One region of the Bacillus pfraonensis genome, then DNA from elsewhere that is predicted to be linked to it. Evidence: a T-box and tRNA genes for the amino acid it is inferred to sense, from the RefSeq annotation. Region 1 holds a T-box; the other holds one or more tRNA genes.
What was found. A T-box is a leader RNA that pairs with one kind of tRNA and senses whether it is charged. The one in region 1 lies ahead of tyrS (tyrosine--tRNA ligase), so its partner is inferred to be a tRNA-Tyr.
Positions count from the first base shown of each region.

Region 1 (3,409 bases):
CATATCACCCTGAAAAACCATTACCGCTAGTCAAAATTCAATTAAAATAACATGAAAAAAGGATGCCCTTAACATATAAAGAGGCATCCTTTTATATTACAAGAGCCTTACACTTTTATAATATCTATTGTTGATGTGACAAAATATAGACATTTTTATCAGTTTGAAAAGTTCCTTCTTTAACCATATTTTTTCACATTAACATGCGATATAATAGAGTTTTGTAAAGGAAGAGATTAGATTTTAAATTTTTTCGCCTTAAACTTGGTTATATCGGAAAATTTTTGAAGGTAAAGTTTTCTTCTCGATTTTTTGATAAGATAGAGACGGAAGCTATCTTACTAAACTATTCAGGTAATCTATGTGGTGGCCGATTACCTACTTATTTTCAGCATGGCATTACATGTAGTGTAGTAAATGAACTTGTAAGCGGAATGGAAGAGAATAAGAGAAATAGTTTTAAGAATGCTGGAACTATCGAGAGGATAGGCCATTAATTATTAATAGAAATAGAGGAATCATAGAATGGATATGCAGAAAGTATATGAATATTTAAATACAGTATTACCAGAAGAACATGTAAAACAAGATGAGATGTTAAAGAATCATACGCATATAAAAGTAGGGGGAAAAGCAGATGTGTTTGTGCAGCCCACTACCTATACTGAAATTCAACAAGTGGTACAGTATGCAACTGAACATAACATCCCAATTACGTTTTTAGGAAATGGTTCTAATGTGATTATAAAAGATGGCGGTATTCGCGGAATCACATTGAGTTTGACACATATTACGGATATTACTGTGAATGGGCAAATAATTGTAGCACAAAGTGGCGCAGCGATTATTGATGTATCAAAAGTGGCGCTAGAGCACTCTTTAACAGGACTAGAATTCGCTTGTGGTATACCAGGTTCTGTTGGAGGAGCCTTATATATGAATGCAGGTGCATACGGTGGTGAGGTGGCATACGTATTAACAAAAGCGGTTGTCATGACAAAAGAGGGAGAGTTAATTACTCTTTCGAAAGACGACTTTGATTTTGGATATCGTAAAAGTACATTTGCTAATAACCACTACATCATACTTGAAGCTACATTTGAACTTGAAAAAGGTGAATATGCAGTGATTAAAGCACAAATGGATGATCTAACGTATAAAAGAGAATCGAAGCAGCCGTTAGAATACCCTTCATGTGGTAGTGTTTTCAAACGTCCACCTAACCATTTTGCTGGTAAGCTAATCCAAGATTCTGAACTGCAAGGAACGCGAATTGGCGGTGTGGAAGTTTCAACAAAACATGCTGGATTCATGGTAAATGTTGATAATGGAACGGCACAAGATTATATTGATTTAATTCATTTTGTTCAAAAAACAGTGAAAGAGAAATTCGGTGTTACGTTAGAGAGAGAAGTACGGATTATTGGAGAAGATTTAAATTAAATAATTTTTAAAAAGTTTTTGGGTATAATTGACAATGTGTTTTTGATTCACTATAATGGCTATAATTTAACATATTCAATACGTTGAAAGAGCCCAGTAGCAGTTTGTCACTGTTATCGAGAAAGCTAGGGGTTGATGGAACCTAGCACAAACAAACTTGTGAATTACACTCTGGAGTATCTTAGGTAATGCTAAGCGGAGTAGCAAACGATATGATTGCTAAGAGTGGTATGAATAGTAGCGTTGGTACTATTTGTGCAATCTGGGTGGTAACACGGTTCATAATCGTCCCTATGTCTAGTATAGACATAGGGACTTTTTGTTTTTTTGCAAGGGAAATTTAATAAAGGGGATGGAAAGACATGAACATTATTGATGAGTTAGAATGGCGCGATGCTGTGAATCAACAAACAGATGCAGAAGGATTACGAAAACTAGTAGAAGAGAAAAAGATTTCCTTGTACTGTGGTGTCGATCCAACTGGTGACAGTATGCATATTGGACATTTAATTCCGTTTATGATGATGAAACGTTTTCAGTTAGCTGGACATCATCCTGTTATTTTAATTGGAGGCGCGACAGGAACGATTGGTGATCCAAGTGGACGACAAACAGAGCGTCAATTGCAAACATTGGAACAAGTACAACAGAATGTGGATGCATTAACAGCGCAAATGAAAAAGCTATTCGACTTTGGTGGCAATAGTGAAGTGAAAATGGTAAATAATTATGACTGGACACATCAAATCAATATTATTGAGTTTTTACGCGACTACGGTAAAAACTTTAGTATAAATAGTATGTTAGCGAAAGATATCGTAGCAAGCCGCTTGGATACAGGGATTTCATTTACGGAATTCACATACCAAATATTACAAGCTATGGACTTCCATCACTTATACAAAGAAGAAGGTGTCCAATTACAGATTGGTGGTAGTGATCAGTGGGGGAATATTACGAGTGGTTTAGATTTAATTCGTAAACTAGAGGGGCATGAAGCAAAAGTATTTGGATTAACAATTCCATTATTATTAAAATCAGACGGTACGAAGTTTGGTAAATCAGCAGGCGGAGCCGTATGGTTAGATCCTGAAAAAACAACGCCATTTGAATTCTACCAGTTCTGGGTGAATACAGATGACCGTGATGTGGTTAAATACTTGAAATACTTTACGTTCTTAACGAAAGAGAGAATTGATGAATTAGCAGTTAAAGTTCAAACAGAGCCGCATAAACGTGAAGCGCAAAAAGTCTTAGCGGAGGAAATGACGCGATTTGTTCATGGTGAAGAAGCTTTACTGCAAGCAGTAAAAATTACAGCAGCATTATTTAGTGGGGATATTAAATCGTTAACTGCGGATGAAATTGAACAAGGCTTTAAAGATATGCCAACTTTCCATGCTTCAAAAGAAACGAAAAATATCGTCGAGTGGTTAGTTGATTTAGGAATTGAACCTTCTAGACGTCAAGCTCGTGAAGATATTAATAATGGAGCAATCTTGATGAATGGAGAGAAAGTAACGGATGTGAATACAGATGTTACAGCGGAAAATTCATTCGACGGAAGATTTATTATTATCCGTAAAGGTAAAAAGAATTACAGTTTGGTGAAATTAGGAGCCTAAAGTTTGTTATAGAGTAGAAGTGAGAGGGGTTCTTGCTTCTACTTTTATAATATCCATAATTTCGTCACAAAAAAGTCAGTATATTAAGATTATTGCGGAGGTTTATCTAGCTTTCGTGGCGAATAAAAATAATATATAAATCGTTGTTACGAAGAATAGAAGAAGTGGGCGGATGCTCTCTTCCATCAAACAGGAAAGTTTTTATGTTGGTTCTTTAATTTATATTTATAAAAAGTTACTCATGGTAATCTATATAAATTTCTTTGTTTTTTTGAAAGGTAAATCATTGCCACGAAGAAAAAAGGAGCCTTGCACTCATTGTATCTTTTTGTTTTAAACAT
Region 1 is NZ_JAHCDO010000003.1:140,482-143,890, reverse strand. Features, by position in the region: gene KFD70_RS03580 (DUF4179 domain-containing protein) at 1-50, shown strand, start outside; gene murB (UDP-N-acetylmuramate dehydrogenase) at 526-1,443, shown strand; T-box leader at 1,518-1,739, shown strand; gene tyrS (tyrosine--tRNA ligase) at 1,806-3,068, shown strand.

Region 2 (3,409 bases), on a different contig from region 1:
CAACCTTACTTGCTAATTCATCGCAAACATTTGCAACTTGTGTAAGGTTTCTTAATTTTGTATTTTCATCTATCTCCTGTTCTCTTTCAATACATAGGTCTCCGATATCTTCTACGTCATACTCAATATTTTGAATTCTTTCAATTATTCCCGCATAACGAATTGCACTTGGCCCCATATCAACCCCGCGACGCATTTGTCCTAAGTCCATTGGAACTCCAACGATTGAAATTTCTTTCTTCATAGATAGTCTCCCCCTTTTATGCCTTCACTAAATATTTTAAATCTTTTATATAGTCTGACTCAACTCGACATTTTTTTGTATGTATATACACTCTATTCACTCATATTTATGTGAAAGTCTACATTTTGAATCTATTCTATGCATAAAATGAACCATTTCTAAGAAAATTTCATTACGCATGTATGTATTCATAATTGAAAATAAAAAAACGCCTCCTATATTAGAGACGTTTTTCTGATGCTATTTTCCATACAGATGCGATATTTCGTGCGGTTATTTCAATATTTTCCTTCGCTGCTATATAAGCTTCTTCTAGTGTCATTGGGCTTGATGTGGCACTAAACACAGCATCTATTCCTTCTTTATAAACTAAAATATGATTAGATAGTACAGAACCTCCAATAGCTATAACAGGTATATGAAATTGCTTTGCACGCCTAGCAACCCCAACTGGAGCTTTTCCATAAGCTGTTTGTACATCTATTCTTCCTTCGCCTGTAAGAACAAGATCGGCTTCTTTTATATGTTCATCAAAATTTGTATAATCCAATACAATTTCAATTCCTTTTCTTAATTTCCCTTGTAGTACAGCAACAACTGCTGCACCTAATCCCCCCGCTGCTCCTGCACCTGAAATCTTTTCTACATCAATATGTAACTGCTGTTTTAATAAATGAGCATAATGCTTTAAATTATCATCTAACTGTACAATCATCTCTCTACTAGCACCCTTTTGTTTTGCAAATACAAAAGATGCTCCTTTTTGTCCTGTTAAAGGATTATCCACATCACATGCTGCTTCTATTTTTACATGCTCTAAACGAGAATCCAATTTCGCTAAATCGAAAGAATCAATTGAATGTAAATTTCCACCGACAGGTTCTATTACTTGTCCATCTTTCTTTAAAAACTTTACACCTAGGGCAGAGAGCATGCCAGTCCCCCCATCGTTCGTAGCACTTCCTCCAAGCCCTAAAATGATGTGCTGTACGCCTTTGTCCAGCGCATCTAATATAAGCTCTCCTGTTCCTTTTGTTGTTGCGATGAGAGGATTTCTCTTTGCAACTGGAACATGATGTAATCCAGATGCTGCTGCCATTTCAATAAATGCCGTTCTTTCATCCCTCGAAATGCCGTAAAATGCCTCTACAAGCCCTCCAAGTGGGCCTGTTACATAAAGTGAAATAATCTTTCCACCCGTAGCATCAACAAGGGACTGGACAGTACCTTCTCCTCCGTCTCCGATTGGGACTTTTACATACTCAGCTTCAGGAAAGATTTTAGTAAATCCCTTTTCAATAGCCTTACATACTTCTATCGCTCGTAAGCTTTCTTTATATGAATCAGATGCAATAACAATTTTCAACACTCATCCCTCCATTCTCCGTATCCAAACACGCTTTAATTCGAACCTTATATTTCACTCTATCTTTCTATTGTAAACGAAATGAATGGAAACTTGTCCTTATTAAGCAGGATAAACAAAAAACCTTACATCTTTCGATGTAAGGTTTTTTCTAATTTATAATGGAGCCTAGCGGGATCGAACCGCTGACCTCCTGCGTGCAAGGCAGGCGCTCTCCCAGCTGAGCTAAGGCCCCGAAGTAACAAAGCGGAAGACGGGATTCGAACCCGCGACCCCAACCTTGGCAAGGTTGTATTCTACCACTGAACTACTTCCGCGAAAATGGTGAGCCATGAAGGACTCGAACCTTCGACCCTCTGATTAAAAGTCAGATGCTCTACCAACTGAGCTAATGGCTCGTAAATGGCTGGGCTAGCTGGATTCGAACCAGCGCATGACGGAGTCAAAGTCCGTTGCCTTACCGCTTGGCTATAGCCCATCAATATTTACTAGTATGCTTGTCTTTTCAAAAAAATAAACCTTTATCAGGTTGATTTTTAAAAATGGTGGAGGGGGGCAGATTCGAACTGCCGAACCCGAAGGAGCGGATTTACAGTCCGCCGCGTTTAGCCACTTCGCTACCCCTCCGACATGATAAGTTATATGGTGGAGGATGACGGGATCGAACCGCCGACCCCCTGCTTGTAAGGCAGGTGCTCTCCCAGCTGAGCTAATCCTCCAAAAGTGGTGACCCGTACGGGATTCGAACCCGTGTTACCGCCGTGAAAGGGCGGTGTCTTAACCACTTGACCAACGGGCCAAAAAGTTGTAATACCGTTCGCAAGCTTCCAACCGGGCTTGAACCGGTGACCTCTTCCTTACCATGGAAGTGCTCTACCAGCTGAGCTATGGAAGCATAATGGCTCCGCAGGTAGGACTCGAACCTACGACCGATCGGTTAACAGCCGATAGCTCTACCACTGAGCTACTGCGGAATAATGCAAGCCTGGCAACGTCCTACTCTCACAGGGACAAGGTCCCAACTACCATCGGCGCTAGAGAGCTTAACTTCCGTGTTCGGTATGGGAACGGGTGTGACCTCTCTGCCATCATTACCAGACTTTTATTATTATACACATTCTTTTCAGAATGTCAACAGGAATTTTAAATATATATTCCTTCAAAACTAGATAACATTTGTATTCATATTATATGGTTAAGTCCTCGATCTATTAGTATTCGTCAGCTTCACATGTCACCATGCTTCCACCTCGAACCTATCAACCTGATCATCTTTCAGGGATCTTACTAACTTACGTTATGGGAAATCTCATCTTGAGGGGGGCTTCATGCTTAGATGCTTTCAGCACTTATCCCTTCCGCACATAGCTACCCAGCTATGCCCTTGGCAGAACAACTGGTACACCAGCGGTGCGTCCATCCCGGTCCTCTCGTACTAAGGACAGCTCCTCTCAAATTTCCTACGCCCACGACGGATAGGGACCGAACTGTCTCACGACGTTCTGAACCCAGCTCGCGTACCGCTTTAATGGGCGAACAGCCCAACCCTTGGGACCGACTACAGCCCCAGGATGCGATGAGCCGACATCGAGGTGCCAAACCTCCCCGTCGATGTGGACTCTTGGGGGAGATAAGCCTGTTATCCCCGGGGTAGCTTTTATCCGTTGAGCGATGGCCCTTCCATGCGGAACCACCGGATCACTAAGCCCGACTTTCGTCCCTGCTCGACTTGTAGGTCTCGCAGTCAAGCTCCCTTATGCCTTTGCACTCTACGAATGATTTCCAACCATTCTGAGGGA
Region 2 is NZ_JAHCDO010000018.1:86,103-89,511, forward strand. Features, by position in the region: gene rocF (arginase) at 1-244, opposite strand, end outside; gene KFD70_RS18440 (glycerate kinase) at 465-1,610, opposite strand; tRNA gene KFD70_RS18445 (tRNA-Ala) at 1,773-1,845, opposite strand; tRNA gene KFD70_RS18450 (tRNA-Gly) at 1,856-1,927, opposite strand; tRNA gene KFD70_RS18455 (tRNA-Lys) at 1,933-2,008, opposite strand; tRNA gene KFD70_RS18460 (tRNA-Gln) at 2,014-2,088, opposite strand; tRNA gene KFD70_RS18465 (tRNA-Tyr) at 2,154-2,237, opposite strand; tRNA gene KFD70_RS18470 (tRNA-Val) at 2,254-2,329, opposite strand; tRNA gene KFD70_RS18475 (tRNA-Glu) at 2,335-2,409, opposite strand; tRNA gene KFD70_RS18480 (tRNA-Thr) at 2,433-2,505, opposite strand; tRNA gene KFD70_RS18485 (tRNA-Asn) at 2,510-2,584, opposite strand; rRNA gene rrf (5S ribosomal RNA) at 2,594-2,709, opposite strand; partial or broken rRNA gene KFD70_RS18495 (23S ribosomal RNA) at 2,802-3,409, opposite strand, start outside.
Region 2: it encodes a tRNA-Tyr, which carries the amino acid that the T-box ahead of tyrS (tyrosine--tRNA ligase) is inferred to sense. The anticodon was not compared.